One region of the Staphylococcus sp. Z5-21 genome, then DNA from elsewhere that is predicted to be linked to it. Evidence: predicted binding sites of a transcription regulator. Region 1 holds the regulator's gene; each other region holds the start of a gene.

Region 1 (6,612 bases):
TTGTCTTTGGTATCTAAACTCTGTAACGCAGGTATTGGTTTTCCGAAGTAACGAAATTCGGAATCGTAGTCATCTTCAATAATATATCTATATTCATTTTGATGTGCCCAATTTATAAGTTGGGTTCTTTTTTTTAAATTCATTACGTAGCCTGTAGGGAACTGGTGAGACGGTGTGACATAGGCAATATTATTATTGGTTTGGCTAAAATAGTTTAAGTCAATCCCTGTTTTATTAACAGGTGTCTGAAGATAAGGGATTTGCTTCTTATCGAGTACTTGTTTGATTGGTGGGTAACTTGGGTTTTCAATAATAAACTGTTCTTTACTTAACATATCTGTGAGCAAATTAATAAGCTGTTCTGTTGAGGAACCAATGATAATTTGCTCTGGATGACAAGTAACACCACGACTGTTAAAAAGGTAATGAGCGATTTCTTGACGCAATGACCACTCTCCTTTGGGATTTGTGTGTTGTAGTAAACCGAGTTGATCATCTTCAAAGACATCACGTGCATACTTTCTAAATTGCAGCATGGGAAAGTATTCGGCATCAATTTCAGATAGATTAAAAGCATATTGATATGATTGGTCATTATGACGATTGTTAGAAATCATGTCTAAAGATGGTCCATTTAACTGACTATGATTTCTTTTAATGATAGGTAATGTTTCAATATCTGAAACGAAATAACCAGAACGTGGTTTGGAATATATATAGCCTTCATCTAATAAAAATTGATACGCGTGCTCGATTGTTGTATTACTTACGGATAAATGTTGGCCAAGGGCACGTTTAGAAGGAAATTTATCACCAGATTGATATTGTCCTTCTATAATTTGTTGCTTCAAGTTTTCATATAATTCTATATATAGATGTCGTTTTTCCATAAAATCTGACCCCTTAAATTATTTTGAAATTGTACCTTTTTAAATACCAGTTTATCTCTTAAAATGAATTTAATCAACTAAGTAAAGGGGTAATACAGATATGTCTAAAGTTACTGGATCAGAGAGAGTTAAAAGAGGCATGGCAGAAATGCAAAAAGGCGGCGTCATTATGGACGTTGTAAATGCAGAGCAAGCTAAAATTGCGGAAGAAGCAGGAGCGGTTGCTGTCATGGCGTTAGAACGTGTACCATCTGACATTAGAGCAGCAGGTGGCGTAGCGCGTATGGCTAATCCAAAAATTGTAGAGGAAGTAATGAATGCTGTTTCAATACCAGTCATGGCGAAAGGACGTATCGGTCATATTACGGAGGCACGTGTACTTGAGTCTATGGGTGTAGATTATATCGATGAGTCTGAAGTATTAACACCTGCTGATGAAGAATATCATTTAAGAAAAGATACATTTACAGTACCATTTGTCTGTGGATGTCGTAATTTAGGTGAAGCAGCTCGTCGTATTGGTGAGGGTGCAGCGATGTTACGTACGAAAGGTGAACCTGGTACTGGTAATATTGTGGAAGCAGTAAGACATATGAGACAAGTTAATTCTGAAGTAAGTCGTTTAACTGTTATGAATGACGATGAGATTATGACAGAAGCTAAAAATATTGGTGCGCCATATGAAGTATTAAAAAATATTAAAGAAAATGGTAAATTACCAGTAGTTAATTTTGCAGCAGGTGGTGTTGCGACACCTCAAGATGCCGCTTTAATGATGGAATTAGGCGCAGATGGTGTGTTTGTAGGATCAGGTATTTTTAAATCTGAAGATCCAGAAAAATTTGCAAAAGCCATTGTTCAAGCAACAACACATTATCAAGATTATGAATTAATTGGTCGTTTAGCAAAAGAGCTAGGTATAGCGATGAAAGGTTTAGATATCAATGACCTGTCTTTAGAAGAACGTATGCAAGAGCGTGGTTGGTAATATGAAAATTGGTGTATTAGCACTTCAAGGTGCAGTCAGAGAGCATATACATCACATAGAATTAAGCGGTCACGAAGGCGTTGCAATTAAGCGAATTGAGCAATTAGAAGAGATTGATGGTCTGATCTTACCTGGTGGAGAATCCACAACATTGCGTAGATTAATGAATTTATATGGTTTCAAAGAAGCCTTACAGCAATCAACATTACCAATGTTTGGCACATGTGCAGGTCTTATTGTAATGGCTAAACAGATTTCTGGGGAAGATGGCTACTTAGATAAACTCGATATCACAGTTCAAAGAAATTCATTTGGACGACAAGTAGATAGTTTTGAAAGTGAATTAGATGTAAAAGGCATTGCGGAAGATATCGAAGGCGTATTTATCAGAGCACCTCATATTGAAGCGACACATGGTGATGTTGATGTACTTAGTACAGTTGGTGATAAAATTGTTGCCGTTCAAGAAGGACGTTATTTAGGTGTATCATTCCATCCTGAATTGACAGATGATTATAGAGTGACACAGTATTTTATTGAAGCAATTGTCAAACCGACACTTACTGAAAAAGTTTAAAAATAAATATAGTAAAAAGCAGTCATGTATTTTAAATATACATGACTGCTTTTATGTTTAAATTAGATAAAGAATCCTGCAATAGCTGCTGAAATAAATGAAACTAAAGTTGCACCGAATAATAGTTTTAATCCGAAACGTGCAACCATGTCACCTTTTTCATTGTTCAATGATTTGATAGCGCCTGAGATGATACCGATTGAACTGAAGTTCGCAAATGAAACGACGAAGACTGAAATAACACCTTTCGCATGTTCACTCATATCTTTCACTTGGCTTAAGCTTTGCATGGCAACGAACTCGTTAGATAATAATTTTGTCGCCATAATAGAACCAGCTTGTACAGCATCGTTCCAAGGAACACCAACTAAGAAGGCAAATGGTGCAAATACGAAACCGATAAGTGTTTGGAAGTCCCAAGTAATGCTACCTCCAGAAATACCAGTGAATATTGCACTGACAAGACCGTTAAGTAACGCGATAATTGCTATGTAACCAATTAACATTGCTCCTACAATAACTGCTACTTTAAAACCGTCTAAAATATACTCGCCTAACATTTCGAAGAAAGATTGCTTCACTGCTTCACTTTCTTGAACGATTAGTTTATCCTCTTTGGCATCTACTTTATAAGGATTAATGATAGAAGCGATAATGAAACCGCCAAATAAGTTCAATACGACTGCCGTAACAACGTAACGTGGCTCGATTAAGGTGAAATAGGCACCAATAATGGAAGCTGATACTGTAGACATCGCTGAAGCCGTCAAAGTATAAAGGCGTTGTTTAGGTATATGAGCTAATTCTTTCTTTAATGAAATAAACACTTCAGATTGTCCTAAAATGGCTGCCGCAACAGCATTGTAAGATTCTAAACGACCCATACCATTTATTTTAGAAATAGCTAAACCAAGTACATTAATAATCCATGGTAGGATTTTCGTATATTGTAAAATACCAATTAATGCAGAAATAAATACGATTGGTAATAATACATTAAAGAAGAATGGAGGGTTCTTTGGATCTACAAATTCAAAACCACCAAAGACAAAGTTTACACCTTCTGCTGCTTTTGCTAATAAATAGTTAAAGCCATCTGATATGCCGCCAATGACTGTGATACCGAATTTCGTTTTAAGTAAAATAAATGCGAATACAAGTTGTATGACTAACAATAGTCCGATATATTGCCATCGGATGTTTTTTCTATCTGAGCTAAATAGAAACGCTAATGCAAGAAACACTACTATCCCAATTAAACCGATAATTATATGCATAAGTTATTCATCCCTTTTAAATTTTCTTAACTTCTATAATACAATAAAATTGATAGCACTTACATGTTTAATTTAAAAATTTTAAAACATATTGGTTGAAAAAGGTCAAAGTTGGTCATATAATATAGTCAAAGAAGGTCAAAAGAGGTGATAATCATGCACAACATGTCCGACATCATAGAACAATACATTAAAAAATTATTTGAAGACACCAATGAAGACGTTGTTGAAATTCAACGAACCAATATTGCGCAGCGCTTTGACTGTGTGCCTTCTCAGCTTAATTATGTAATCAAAACACGTTTCACAAATGAACATGGCTATGAAATTGAAAGTAAAAGAGGTGGCGGTGGTTACATTCGAATCACTAAAATTGAAAATAGAGACGAAACAGGTTACATTAATCACTTACTTCAATTAGTAGGGCCATCTATTTCACAGCAACAGGCATATTACATTGTGGATGGTTTGTTAGATAAATCATATATTAATGAGCGAGAAGCAAAAATGATATACGCTGTAATAGATAGAGAAACATTGAAGATGGATATACTATCTAGAGATATTATCCGAGCAAATATAATTAAAAGATTGTTACATGTTATAAATTATTATTAAAGCGAGGTGTTGCGTCGTGCTATGCGAAAATTGTCATTTGAATGAAGCAGAAGTGAAATTGGCAGTGAAAGGGCAAGATGGTATAAATGAAAAATGGGTATGTTCCACGTGTGCACAAGGCGGTAATCCTTGGACACAAAATCAACAAATCCAAGCCCAAGATGATATCGAAGGTGCGTTTGTAGTCAAACAAATCTTGCAACATCTAGCTGCTAAACATGGTATCGATTTTGATGAAATTGCTTTTAAAGAAGAGAAACGCTGTCCAACTTGCCATATGACATTAAAAGATATTGCACATGTTGGTAAATTTGGTTGTGCAGACTGCTATGCGACATTTAAAGATGACATAGTCGATATTGTACGACGCGTACAAGGTGGTCAAATTGAGCACATTGGAAAAACACCGAGATCTTCACATAGAAAATTGGCTTTAAAAAAACAAATTGAGGAAAAATCTTCTTATCTAAATCAATTGATAGAAGAGCAAAATTTTGAAGAAGCTGCCGTTGTTCGTGATGAAATCAAGGCATTAAAAGAGGACAGCGAGGTGAAACATGATGAGTAAAAATGATATTAGTGCATATATGAGTGAATGGATGAGAGATAGAGAAGAAAGTCCCATCGTTATGTCATCAAGGATTCGTTTAGCACGAAATCTTGAAAACCATGTGCACCCACTCATGTTTCCGTCTGAACAAGATGGTTTTAAAATTATTAATGAAGTACAAGATGCGCTTCCCGATTTAGCTGTCCAACGATTAGACGCAATGGATCAGCAAAGTAAATATAAACTTGTCGCGAAACATCTTATTAGTCCAGAATTAATCAGACAACCTGCATCGGCAGTGCTACTGAACGAGGATGAATCGTTAAGCATTATGGTAAATGAAGAAGACCATTTGCGTATTCAAGCGATGGGAAATGATTTATCTTTATCTTCATTATATGAAAAAGCTTCAGAGATTGACGATAAACTAGACAGTGAATTAGATGTAAGTTTTGATGAAACTTTAGGCTATTTAACAACTTGTCCAACAAACATTGGTACAGGCATGCGAGCAAGTGTTATGTTGCATTTACCAGGCCTAACGATTATGAAACGAATGAATCGAATTGCACAAACAATCAATCGTTTCGGTTTTACAATTAGGGGCATTTATGGAGAAGGTTCGCAAGTTTATGGTTATATCTATCAAATTTCAAATCAACTTACATTAGGAAAAACTGAAGAAGACATCATTGAAAGTTTATCAGAAGTCGTTCAACAAATTATTAATGAAGAAATGCAGATTCGTGAACGCTTAAACCGACATAACTATACTGAAACATTAGATAGAGTGTATCGTTCGTTAGGTATATTAAAATATAGTAGACTGATATCTATGGAGGAAGCTTCACTAAGATTAAGTGAGGTCAAACTGGGTATTGATTTAGAATACATTGAATTAGAAGACTTCAAGTTTAATGAACTGATGGTTGCGATACAATCACCATTTTTATTAGATGATGAAGATGATAGAACTGTTAATGAAAAAAGAGCAGATATATTAAGAGAACATATAAATTAGGAGGTTGCGCTATGCTATTTGGAAGACTTACAGAAAGAGCACAACGTGTATTAGCACATGCTCAAGAAGAAGCAATTCGTTTAAACCATTCAAATATAGGAACAGAACATCTACTTTTAGGTTTAATGAAAGAACCTGAAGGTATTGCTGCCAAAGTTTTAGAAACTTTTGAGATTACTGAAGAAAAAGTTGTTGAAGAAGTAGAAAAATTAATTGGCCATGGTCAAGAACAAATGGGTGCATTGCACTACACACCTCGTGCGAAAAAAGTTATAGAATTATCAATGGATGAAGCAAGAAAATTACATCATAACTTTGTTGGAACAGAGCATATTTTGCTTGGTCTAATCAGAGAAAATGAAGGTGTCGCAGCACGCGTATTTGCAAACTTAGATTTAAATATAACAAAAGCACGTGCACAAGTTGTTAAAGCGTTAGGTAGCCCTGAAATGAGCAACAAAAATGCACAAGCAAACAAATCAAATAACACACCAACATTGGATAGTCTTGCACGTGACTTAACTGTTATCGCTAAAGACGGTACGTTAGATCCAGTGATTGGCAGAGATAAAGAAATAACAAGAGTCATTGAAGTGTTAAGTCGTCGTACTAAGAACAACCCTGTATTAATTGGTGAACCAGGTGTTGGTAAAACAGCAATTGCGGAAGGTTTAGCACTAGCAATTGTTAA
Region 2 (6,612 bases), 290 kb from region 1:
TAATAGGTGGCGGTACAGGCTTATCCGTTTTAGCTCGAGGCCTTAAAGATTACCCAATAGATATTACGACAATTGTCACAGTTGCCGATGATGGTGGGAGCACAGGAAAAATAAGAAATGAAATGGATATACCTGCACCTGGAGATATAAGAAATGTAATTTCTGCATTAAGTGAAACTGAGTCAACTTTAGAACAACTTTTCCAATATCGTTTTAAAGAAAACCAAGTTGAAGGTCATTCGCTTGGCAATTTACTGATTGCCGCGTTAACGAATATTACGGATGATTTTGGACATGCAGTTAAAGAATTAAGTAAGATTTTAAATATTAGAGGTCGTGTTATTCCGTCCACTAATACAAGTGTGCGTTTAAGTGCAGTCATGGAAGACGGAGAAATCGTATATGGCGAGTCTAAGATTCCTAAAAAAAATAAAAAAATCGAACGTGTATTTTTAGAACCTGAAGATGTAAAACCGATGGAAGAAGCAGTTGAAGCGATTGAAGAGGCAGATTTAATTGTTATGGGGCCAGGTTCTTTATATACAAGTGTCATTTCAAATTTATGCGTAAAAGGTATCGCAGATGCATTACTTAAAGTAGATGCCCCTAAATTGTATGTTTCAAATGTAATGACACAGCCAGGTGAAACGAATAATTATTCTGCTGTCGATCATGTCAATGCTATCCATGATCACATGGGTGCGAAATGTATTAACTATGTTATTTGTAGCACGCAAAATTTTCACGGTAATGTATTAGAACGCTATAGAGAAGAAAATGCAGAACCTGTAAAATGCAACACGACAGATATGGAAGCACAGAATATTAAAGTCTTTACACATCCTGATTTAGTAGAAGTGTCTTCAGAAGATTACGTGCGCCATAACACTGAAGTACTTTCAAAAATGATCTATGAAATCGCTATGAGAGAAACGGCGACAATTGAGTTTAATCGAGATAAAGATCATAACGAATAAGCCAGACAATAAACTTATAAGAAGGGACTGATTGAATCATGAGCTTTGCATCAGATATGAAAAATGAACTTACTAGAATTGAAGTAGATGAAAAAAATGCAAAAGCAGAGCTCAGTGCGCTTATTCGAATGAATGGTGCACTCAGTCTATCCAATCAACAGTTTGTTATTAACGTTCAAACCGAAAATGCAACAACAGCAAGACGGATTTATTCGTTAATAAAAAAAGTGTTTAATGTGGAAGTGGAACTACTCGTACGCAAGAAAATGAAATTGAAAAAGAATAATATCTATATTTGTCGTATTAAGGCAAGAGCCAGAGAAATATTAGATGATTTAGGTATTTTAAAAAATGGTGTCTTTACCCATGAAATCGATGAAACTATGATTCATGATGATGAAATGCGTCGCAGTTATTTGAGAGGTGCCTTTCTAGCTGGTGGTTCTGTCAATAATCCAGAAACGTCATCTTATCATTTAGAGGTTTTTTCGTTATATGAAGACCATTCTGAAGGTATCACACAATTAATGAATGCATATGAATTAAATGCAAAACATCTAGAACGTAAGAAAGGCAGCATTGCTTACTTAAAAGAAGCAGAAAAAATATCCGATTTTTTAAGTTTGATAGGTGGTTATCAAGCACTTTTGAAATTTGAAGATGTTCGTATTGTTCGAGATATGAGAAATTCTGTGAATCGATTGGTTAATTGTGAGACAGCCAATTTAAATAAAACTGTAAGCGCAGCCATGAAACATGTAGAAAGTATACATTTAATTGATAAAGAAATTGGTTTAGACAACCTTCCAGATAGATTGCGTGAGATCGCAAAATTAAGAATTGAGCATCAAGAAGTTTCATTAAAAGAATTAGGTGAAATGATGTCCACGGGAAAAATATCTAAATCTGGTGTGAATCATAGATTAAGAAAGTTAAATGAGATGGCTGATAAATTAAGAAGCGGTGAGCCTATCGAACTATAGCACATAAGGTGTATCATCAGTTTTGCATGGTTATCTCTTAATTTGAAAAAGAATTAAGTGTAAATTGAATTTCTTCTAGTCACACATAAAATAAATATGCTAATATAATGAAAAGTATGAATTTCAATTAATGACGCCTCATGGAGGTGTCTTTTTTAATATTTAGGCATTACTTGATGAATATTGAACATATTATTTATAAACCATAATAATAAAATAGTGAAAAGGGAGGGTATTTATGAAAAATTTGATAAACAAGCATTATAAAAACATTATATTCTGTTTAATTGGTACATTCATAAATGCGATTGGCGTAAACTGTTTTTTACTTGGATCAAACCTAGGTGATGGCGGCACAGTAGGGATATCATTATCTCTTATGTATGCATTCGGTTTATCGCCAGCGTGGACCTCATTTATTATCAATACCGTTGTCGTATTTGTAGGGTGGAAATTTTTAAGTAAAACGGTAGCGGTCTACACCGTTATTTCCAACACTGCGTTGTCTCTATTTTTACATTTAACTGAAAATATTAATCTAGGTGTAGATAATTTTGTTATTAATTCTTTATTTGGGGGCGCTGTGATTGGTATCGGTGCAGGGCTAGTAATTTCTACTGGTAGTACACTGGGTGGTACATCAGTCATTGCGAAAATTGTAAATAAATATTCCGAGATCAAAACGTCACAAGGAATTTTTATACTAGATGCGCTCGTTGTTCTTTCATTCTTAATGGTACTACCATTAGAAAATGTGCTGTTTACGATTATTATGTTATTTGTTACGGAACGTGCCACGTCCTTCATTATCGAAGGTTTCAATCCGAAAAAAGCAGTTACAGTGATTTCTAGCAAAAGTGATTTAATTAGTGATAAAATCAATGCGTTTACCGGTAGAGGGTCAACCATATTAACTGGTAAAGGTGGTTATGGAAAGTCAGAAACACATATGTTGTACGTCGTTGTACCGCAATCACAAGTTACAAGAGTCAAGAAACTGGTAAATGAAGTGGATGAAAATGCATTCCTAGTGATTCACGATGTACGTGATGTTTTAGGCAGTACCTTTATAAATATGAATTAAGAGGCAAAAAAAAACGATATTTCGGTTTCAATACCGAAATATCGTTTCTTTAATGTTAAGTTTAATTAAGTCCCATCAACAATAATTAAAGTTGAATTAGGGCTTTAGAAGTTCACTATTTATCTAATTGATCAATAGCGTATTGCGCTTGTTCGTCCGTGAATCGTTCAATATCTGATGTTAATTTATTGTATATTGCATTGTTTGACATATCCTGTGTATCAGCATAATCTTTAGTTTTTTCGAGAGCATTCTTTTTATAATTCGCTTTTAAATTATCTACTGCGTATTGTGCATCTGATTCTTTAAAACCATCAGCTTCAGACGTTAATTGATTATAGATGCCATCTTTTGACATGTGCATAACGTTCGAATAGGTTTTCGCTTTATTTAATGCAGATTTTTCTTCTCTAGAAGCACTACTGTTGTTTGAATTGTTTGATGAATTATCATTAGTGTCTACGTTGCCTAGGTTTGCAGTACATGCTGAGATGCCTATAATGATAATTACTAACAAAATTAAACAACCGCAACCAGATCCACAACCCCAAAACCAACCTTTACTAATTTTTTCGATTTTTGTTGATTTTGATGCGCTTGGTATTCTATCCACTGCGCATCACTAATTTGCTTGTCTGCCAATGTCTCATTTCCCCTTTGTAAAATAATCTAATCTTTACAAGTGTATCAAATGATTGTAAATTTAAAATGAATTTTTTTATTACTAATTATCTTTACGTTTATATATTGTTCAATATAAAAAGCGTGAATTTTGTGTATATATTAAGAATTGATTTTTAAGTATCTCATTTAGATAAGGATGTATTTTTAATAATTAAGATAATTTGGTACTTAATATCATAATCAGTGTGGAAAATTACATTTCTCAGTGTAATCCATTTTTTATTAATAGAATTTTAAAAAATGAAAAAATCAGATCGAGAATCATTTTTTGATGTCTCGGTCTGATTGATTGTACAAGTAGGGGATGACTTAAGTAGGAATATAAAATACATGAGATTGAACTCGTGTGCGCTTTATATTGGTTATCTTCCCTTTTTAATTTGAAAAGTATACTTTTATTACTTATTAGTCCCCTCGAAGGGAATCGAACCCCTATCTTAAGAACCGGAATCTTACGTGTTATCCATTACACTACGAGGGGGTAAAGACGCATTAATATAAGTGTACAAATCTTAACGAAAACGGTCAATAAGAATAATTCAACTTTCATAAAATTTTTGAGCGTTATTTTTTGACCATGTTTGACTTTTAGGTTAAAATAAGTTTATCAGTTAGAAATAAGGAGGCAATATTAATGAATTTAATACCTACAGTAATTGAAACAACAAACCGTGGGGAACGTGCATATGACATTTACTCACGTTTATTAAAAGACCGTATTATAATGTTAGGTTCTCAAATCGATGATAATGTAGCAAACTCTATTGTTTCTCAATTATTATTCTTACAAGCACAAGATGCAGAAAAAGATATCTATCTTTATATCAATTCACCAGGTGGTAGTGTAACTGCTGGTTTCGCTATTTACGATACAATCCAACACATCAAACCAGATGTACAAACAATTTGTATCGGTATGGCTGCATCAATGGGGTCATTCTTACTTGCAGCAGGTGCAAAAGGTAAACGTTTTGCATTACCAAACGCTGAAGTAATGATCCACCAACCATTAGGTGGCGCGCAAGGACAAGCGACTGAAATTGAAATTGCTGCTAATCATATTCTTAAAACACGTGCTAAATTAAACCAAATTTTAGCTGAACGTACTGGTCAATCAATTGAAAAAATTGAGCAAGATACAGATCGTGATAATTTCTTATCAGCTGAAGAAGCTAAAGACTATGGTCTTGTTGACCAAGTTATGGTACCAGAATCATAAGATTTAATTTCATTAAAAAAGCCAAGCTACATAATTAGTAGCTTGGCTTTTCTATTTATCTCACATTATGAATTGTTATTAACTTTAAGTCTACGATAGTTGTGCCAAATTAATTTAATGGCTACAAATGTTACACAGATACCACTTAATTACCAATATTGATGATATAAATAGCATAGTTAAATTTTGTTCAAAAGCACAGATACCATTAATTAATAATAACAATCCAGCGATAAATAATAAGGCATGTGTTAATCGATCTGTCTTCATGATTCATTTCGCTTCCTATTCACTTAATGTACTAAATCTTCGAGTGCGATTTTTAAATCAGGGTATTTAAATTTGAAATGAGTTGCTTGTAATTTATTAGGTATTACTTTTTGTGTATCGAGCACAACAGTCGACATTTGACCTAAAGCTAATCTAATGGCTAACGATGGGACCCATGTATGATGAGGGCGATGAGAAACGCGTGCAAGTGTATACCCAAACATGTTTTGATGTTCTACAATCGGTGCAGTAAAGTTAAATACACCTCGTGCACTTTCCGTATTGATAGTATGGAGCAAGGCTCTCACTAAATCATCTATATGAATCCAAGAATACCATTGTCTTCCTGAACCTAATTTTCCACCAAGATAAAAGTCATAAGGCAATTTCATCATTGGTAGTGCGCCGCCATCATTAGACAAGACCATTCCAAACCGACCAATAACGACACGCGTACCAAGCGTTTCAAATTGGCGAGCCATTCTTTCCCATTGATATACGACTTCCGATAAAAAATCAAAAGGAAGTGTTTTATATAATTCAGTATACGTACGATATAAGTCTGGTTTATAGTAACCAACAGCACTCGCATTGAATAATACTTCTGGTTTATGTTTACGATTTTGAAATAATTCGAATAAAGCTTGTGTAGCTTGTATACGACTTAGCATAATGGTTTGTTTATAGGATTTAGTCCATCGTTTATTTAAACTAGCACCTGCAAGGTTAATGACGATATCGATATCAGGTATTTCATTTTCCCAATTTGATTGAGACCAATTGACGTAGGAAATCTTAGGGTGTGATGAAGTCATATCCTGTCTAGTTAAAATCGTTATATGCGCATCACTTTGTATGATAGCTTTAACTAATTGCGATCCTATCATACCTGTACCACCTGTAATTAAATAATGTTTCATTTTATCACCTCATAATTTAGTAATGCCTAATGTTGGAATGATTAGAGAGAATCAATCGAATCACATTTGAAGGTCATAATTTTTTCATTGTTTGTTCAATAATATGTCATTTACTCGTATTAAGAACTATTTAAAATAAAGAGCATTCATTTTATAATTGAGATACCTTCGATATTAATTAATCATCTCTTAATTATTTCGAGTATACCCCATAATATACTAACGAAGGTAAAATTTTGACTCCCTTTAGTAGTGGCCTGTACGCATTGCGTATAGGCCTATATTTATATGTTAACGCAATTTGCTTTGTGTAACTATCTTTTTACATTTAAGTCAAAACATTTTATAAGGATATGAAGGTCGTTATGCCCTATAAAGTAAGTATAGAAATTATTCCAGTGGCTATGAATAACAAAATAATAATCATCATAAAGAAGGGGAACCGCTTTTTATCTCGGTCTTTTGATTCGTAATG
Region 3 (6,612 bases), 420 kb from region 1:
GCGTAAAAACGTGTGAGCATTTGTTTGACTCTAGGAATCATAAATTCTTCTGCTTCAACTAAAATCGATGTTGGAGACTCAGTTAATGAGTTAAGTAAATCGCCTGTTTCAACTTTTGGATTTCCCATAGAGAACCCATCGAATAATTTTTGATCGTAATTATTAATAAAAACATAATCTTTAACTTCAGCAATCATGTTTGTTACGCCATAATCATTCAGTGATTCAATGATGTTTTTAGATAAATCTAAGTCCAATACTTCATGCATTGGCTCAAATTGATCGTCTTTTGGATGATGAACAAAGGCACCATTGAAATTAACAACGGGTGTATCCATATTTAATTCATGGTAATATATTTGACTGGCTCTATAAGGTCTACCAGTAGCAATCATTAATTTATGACCTTGTTGTTGTAGTGTTGTTAAAACGTTTTTTGTATATGGTGAGATTACTTTTTCATCTGTTAATAACGTGCCGTCTAGATCTAGACAAATTAAATAAGATTCCATTTAATTCTCCTTAATGTTTTTTATTGATGTATGAATATCATAGCATTTTATTGGCGTTTTGTAAGATATTTGATATATTGTTAGTATCATTAAATTCGAAGAGGTGATATGAATGGATGAAGGATTAAAAGATAGCATATTAAATGCGTTAGAAATGGTTATTGACCCTGAGTTAGGTATTGATATTGTCAACTTAGGTTTAGTATATAATGTTGATGTTAATGACGAAGGTTTATGTACAGTTGAAATGACATTAACATCTATGGGATGCCCAATGGGACCACAAATTGTTAACCAAGTTAAAATGGTTTTAGCTGAGATTCCAGAAATAGCAGATACAGAAGTGAATATTGTTTGGAGTCCACCATGGGGTAAAGACATGATGTCTCGTTATGCTAAAATTGCATTAGGCATCGGCTAACGCTACTAATAGTAATTGAAAATACTAGCTTAAAGATCGATAATGGTCTATAGGCTAGTATTTTTTTGAAAATTTAAAGCATGCTGACAATCTTAAAATAAAAATTTTCTATAGTGCAAATCATTAAAATAATTGCAGTTATGTTACGAAAGTATTACAATGGCTTGGTGTAAAACATTAAAAAGCAAAAGTAATATATTCGGAGATGAAAGTATGGTAGTAAATGAACAGAAATTCTAATAATCGTAATCAAACCAACCGTCACACGCGTTATATGCCTGGTTTAGATGGACTTAGAGCAATTGCAGTTATAGGTATTATTATTTATCATTTAAATAAGCAATGGTTATCTGGTGGGTTTCTTGGTGTAGATACATTTTTTGTAATTTCGGGCTACTTAATTACAAGTTTACTTTTGTTTGAGTATGAAAGTACCGGCATTATCAATTTGAAACAGTTTTGGTTACGGCGAATTAAACGTTTGATACCCGCCGTATTGGTATTAGTTGTTACAGTAACTTTAGCGACACTCATTTTTAAGCCTGAACAAATTATAAGTATAAAGCATGATGCATTTGCAGCCATTTTTTATGTATCAAATTGGTGGTATATTGCAACTGATGTAAATTATTTTGAACAGTTTGCCTTTATGCCATTAAAACATTTGTGGTCATTAGCAATTGAAGAGCAATTCTACATAGTTTTTCCAATCGTTTTGATAGCATTATTATTAAAAATTAAGAAATACCGAAATGTAACACTTATTTTTTGGATTATTTCACTGATTTCATTACTTTTAATGGTTTGGATTCCTCAACCACATATGCAACATTCTCGTGTTTATTTTGGAACAGATACAAGGTTACAAACGATGTTGCTCGGCGTTATATTAGCCTTTATTTGGCCGCCATTTAAATTAAAGCAGAACCCTAATCCTAGTCTCAGGTTCATTATTGATAGTATAGGTGCAATAGGGATTTTAATACTCTTATTACTTTTCATTAAAGTCGATGATAATAGTGATTGGATCTATAATGGTGGTTTTTACCTTATTTCCGGTATCACTTTATTTGTTATCATTAGTGTAGTGCATCCATCGGGGTATTTCGCTAAATTAATAGGAAATCCTTTCTTTGTTTATATTGGTAAACGCTCTTATAGTTTATATTTATGGCATTTCCCAGTCATAAGCTTTTTACATTCCTATTATGTTGAAGGCCAAGTCCCATTATATGTATATGCTCTAGACATCTTATTGACTATTTTCTTTGCTGAAATATCATATAGATTCATTGAAACACCGTTTAGAAAACAAGGATTCAAGGCCTTAAGTATTAATAAATATAAAAAGTCCACATTAATCAGAACTATACTACTAGGCGTGATACTGCTACCAACCATTTTTATTTTTGCGGGGACATTTGATCGTTTAGGAAAAGACCAAATTAATAATAAATCAACGTCATATAATACAGCAGAAATTGATAAGTATATGGTTAGACCCATACCGGTCGACGATGTTAACTTTTTAGGAGATTCAAATTTTAAAAAAGATAAAGATAATGAGGTATATACTGATTTGAGTCCACTGCTTATTGGTGATTCGGTTATGGTTGATATTGGAGAAACTTTTAAAACACACGTTCCCAATGCAACCATTGATGGTAAAGTCGGACGTAATTTATATGAAGCTATACCATTAACAGATGAAAAATATAAATCTTACAATTATAAGTCTAAGCAAGTGATTTTAGAATTAGGAACGAATGGAGATTTTTCTGAAGCACAGCTGGACGAACTGATAGGCAAATATGGTAAAGCCAATGTGTATTTGATTAACACGCGTGTACCAAGAAGCTATGAAGGTCATGTCAACCAAGTTATGTCAGACGCAGCTAAAAAGCATCATAATGTAACATTGATTGATTGGTATCAACGTTCGAAAGGCCATAGCGAGTACTTTGCACCAGATGGTATTCATTTAGAGCCTTCAGGTGTAAAAGCATTAACAGATGAAATTTTAAAACATATTGCAACGAAATCAACCGCTAAGTAGCAAAATTAAATATGAAATTGAGTCAATTTAATAAATTTAATTAGAGTGTGATTTGCATGAAATAGACTGCTAAAACACAATAAAAGGCATAACCGCTTAATGAACAAGAGGTTATGCCTTTTAATTTATTGAGTGTCATGAATATTCATATCTAAGGGGTGTTTATATATCATGTTTAAAATGAACAAAGTCATTGTTTAGAATATAAAAATTATGGGCAAAACATAGGTATATAAAGCATTACACGCAGCTAAAATAATTTAAAATTTATAGTTATATTGGTTGATAAAAGTGAACAATAGGATTATAATAAAATTAAGGTCAAAGAAAGTCAAAGTCAAACTTACTTTGTTCTTGATCAAAGACTAAATGGTGAGGTGAATCATTTTGGATATTAATCAAATGACCTATGCAGTTCAAGGTGCTTTGCAAAAAGCAATAGAGCTAGCAAAAGATAACGAAAATCAAAATATCGAAATAGAAGCAATATTAAAAGCAGCACTTGAAGAAAGTGAAAGTTTATTTAAAAGTGTATTGGAAAGAGCAAACATAGAGACCGAACTTTTAAATAAGGCTTACGATGAAAAATTGAAAAATTATCCTTCAGTACAAGGGGATAACGTGCAATATGGTCAATATATTAGCCAGAAAGCAAATGAATTAATAAATAAAGCTGAAACGTATATGAATACTTATGAAGATGAGTATATTTCTATGGAACATATCATTTTAGCTGCAATGGACATAGATGATACAACAATTAAATTTGTCGATAATAAAAAAGAAGTTATTGTAGAAATCATTAAAAAAATTAGAGGAGGAAATCATGTGACGTCACAAAACCCAGAAGCAAATTATGAAGCTTTAGAAAAATATGGTAGAGATTTAGTTGAAGAAGTCCGTCAAGGTAATATGGATCCTGTCATTGGACGTGATGAAGAAATAAGAAATACTGTGAGAATCTTAAGTAGAAAGACTAAGAATAATCCAGTATTAATCGGTGAACCAGGTGTAGGTAAAACAGCAATTGTTGAAGGCCTTGCACAACGTATTGTGCGTAAAGACGTGCCTGAATCACTTTTAGATAAAACAATATTTGAATTAGATTTAAGTGCGCTTGTTGCAGGTGCAAAATATCGTGGTGAATTCGAAGAACGTTTAAAAGCAGTACTTAAAGAAGTGAAAGACTCAGACGGTAGAATTATATTATTTATAGATGAAATTCACATGCTTGTTGGTGCAGGTAAAACAGAAGGCGCGATGGATGCAGGTAATATGCTAAAACCAATGCTTGCACGTGGCGAATTACACTGTATCGGTGCAACAACACTCAATGAATATAGAGAATATATTGAAAAAGACTCTGCATTAGAGCGTCGTTTCCAAAAAGTAAATGTGTCTGAGCCAGATGTAGAAGATACAATTTCCATTTTACGTGGACTGAAAGAACGTTATGAAGTTTATCATGGTGTACGTATTCAAGATAAAGCATTAGTAGCTGCGGCAGAACTATCAGATCGTTATATTACTGATCGCTTCTTACCGGATAAAGCGATTGATCTTGTGGACCAAGCGTGTGCAACGATTCGTACTGAAATGGGTTCAAATCCAACAGAGTTAGACCAAGTTAATCGTCGCGTCATGCAATTAGAAATTGAAGAAAGCGCATTGAAAAACGAATCAGATAACGCGAGTAAACAACGCTTACAAGAATTACAACAAGAATTGTCTAATGAAAAAGAAAAACAAAACGCAATTCAATCACGCGTAGAAGAAGAAAAAGGCAAAATTGCAAAACTACAAGAAAAACGTACTGAATTAGACGAAAGTAGAAAAGCCTTAGAAGATGCAGAAAACAATTATAATTTGGAAAAAGCGGCAGAATTACAACATGGTAAAATTCCTGAATTAGAAAAAGAATTACGCGAGTTAGAAGCTGCATTCCAAAATGAGCAAAATAGTGACAATGAGCGCATTATACGTGAGATTGTATCAGATGAAGAAATTGGTGATATTGTTAGTTCATGGACAGGTATCCCTGTTTCTAAACTTGTAGAAACAGAAAGAGAGAAGTTATTAAATCTTTCAGACATTTTACACGAACGTGTCGTTGGTCAAGATAAAGCTGTAGATTTAGTTTCTGATGCTGTTGTCAGAGCGCGCGCTGGCATTAAAGATCCAAATAGACCAATAGGTAGTTTCTTGTTCTTAGGACCTACAGGTGTTGGTAAAACAGAATTAGCCAAATCCTTAGCGTCAACTTTATTTGATTCAGAAAAACATATGATACGAATTGATATGAGTGAGTACATGGAAAAACATTCAGTTTCCCGTTTAATTGGTGCACCTCCAGGCTATGTAGGTCACGATGAAGGTGGACAATTAACTGAAGCGGTTCGTCGTAATCCATATTCTGTTATATTATTAGATGAAATTGAAAAAGCACATTCAGACGTATTTAATGTATTGTTACAAATACTTGAAGAAGGTAGACTTACTGATTCTAAAGGTCGTGAAGTTGATTTTAAAAATACAATTATCATTATGACTAGTAACATTGGCTCACAAATCCTATTAGAAAACGTAAAAGATGCTGGTGTGATTACTGATGATACAGAAAAAGCTGTTATGAATAGCTTAAACCAATACTTTAAACCAGAAATTATTAACCGTATGGATGATATTGTATTATTTAAACCATTAACAATCAGTGATATGAGTTCTATAGTAGATAAAATATTAACTGAATTGAATATTAGATTAATGGCACAACGTATTTCAATTAATGTGTCAGATGAAGCTAAAGCGTGGTTAGGTGAAGAAGCATACGAACCACAATTCGGTGCAAGACCGTTGAAACGTTTTGTGCAAAGACAAATAGAAACACCACTTGCACGTAAAATGATTAGAGAAAATTTACCTGAAGGCACAACAATAGACATCGACCTATCAGAAGATGGTTTAAGATTTACTGAAAACAAACCAGAAATCGATTAGTAAGTATAATTGAATTTAACAAAACGGTGTGGCGCAGAAACCTTAATTTTTACATTGGTTTCTGCGCCACTTTTTTAATTATAAAATCGGGGAACAAGATTGTAAGTTGATATATCATATCTCAACAAACCAATAAGTTTATTTTTTAATATTGAAAATAAAAAAACTGCCAACGTCAGTCAGAAGACTTTGTTGACAGTTTAAAGATTCTAGGATATAAATCAATGTTTCAAACTTTACATTTCATTAAAATGATTCGTTCTTAAACATAAGCTAAACCATTATCCTAGTCATCTAATGTTGTTCATTTGTATTATTATGTTTAGGTTTAATTACCAAATCAAATAAGATAATAATAATCGTAAATACAACAGCGCCTATGACTGGTGTAATGAGGTTCAGTGCACCGCCACCATTTAAGCTGTTAAGTACGAAATTAATCATTTGTAATAAGACAATAGACCAAAATAAAACTGCGAGGTATTTCATTATGTAATGCCTCCAATATCGTATATATATCTACATTATAAATAAAAAAGTGTAGTTTGTATAGTAGGTTAGTAATAATTGTGGTTATACTTTGTGATAATGAGCTAAGTCATTTATAATTATTTGTGGAAAATACG

Evidence for each region. Region 1 encodes CtsR, which represses protease genes until heat stress. Its sites were predicted from a motif close to ATGGTCAATAAAGGTCAAACA; they were not measured.
Region 2: the regulator CtsR is predicted to act here: its motif matches at 4,297-4,317, upstream of clpP (ATP-dependent Clp endopeptidase proteolytic subunit ClpP).
Region 3: the regulator CtsR is predicted to act here: its motif matches at 3,307-3,327, upstream of clpB (ATP-dependent chaperone ClpB).

The regions. Positions count from the first base shown of each region.
Region 1 covers NZ_CP096462.1:2,339,992-2,346,603, reverse strand. Annotated here, with positions in the region: gene pdxR (MocR-like pyridoxine biosynthesis transcription factor PdxR) at 1-890, opposite strand, end outside; gene pdxS (pyridoxal 5'-phosphate synthase lyase subunit PdxS) at 991-1,878, shown strand; gene pdxT (pyridoxal 5'-phosphate synthase glutaminase subunit PdxT) at 1,880-2,455, shown strand; gene M1D64_RS11730 (NupC/NupG family nucleoside CNT transporter) at 2,518-3,732, opposite strand; gene M1D64_RS11725 (CtsR family transcriptional regulator) at 3,889-4,350, shown strand; gene M1D64_RS11720 (UvrB/UvrC motif-containing protein) at 4,367-4,918, shown strand; gene M1D64_RS11715 (protein arginine kinase) at 4,911-5,921, shown strand; gene M1D64_RS11710 (ATP-dependent Clp protease ATP-binding subunit) at 5,933-6,612, shown strand, end outside.
Region 2 covers NZ_CP096462.1:2,045,992-2,052,603, reverse strand. Annotated here, with positions in the region: gene M1D64_RS10295 (gluconeogenesis factor YvcK family protein) at 1-977, shown strand, start outside; gene whiA (DNA-binding protein WhiA) at 1,016-1,960, shown strand; gene M1D64_RS10285 (YitT family protein) at 2,199-3,044, shown strand; gene M1D64_RS10280 (Ltp family lipoprotein) at 3,160-3,657, opposite strand; tRNA gene M1D64_RS10275 (tRNA-Arg) at 4,138-4,209, opposite strand; gene clpP (ATP-dependent Clp endopeptidase proteolytic subunit ClpP) at 4,363-4,947, shown strand; gene M1D64_RS10265 (hypothetical protein) at 5,062-5,217, opposite strand; gene M1D64_RS10260 (TIGR01777 family oxidoreductase) at 5,241-6,137, opposite strand.
Region 3 covers NZ_CP096462.1:1,924,636-1,931,247, reverse strand. Annotated here, with positions in the region: gene M1D64_RS09595 (Cof-type HAD-IIB family hydrolase) at 1-512, opposite strand, end outside; gene M1D64_RS09590 (metal-sulfur cluster assembly factor) at 625-933, shown strand; gene M1D64_RS09585 (acyltransferase family protein) at 1,157-2,989, shown strand; gene clpB (ATP-dependent chaperone ClpB) at 3,377-5,986, shown strand; gene M1D64_RS09575 (YjzD family protein) at 6,281-6,475, opposite strand.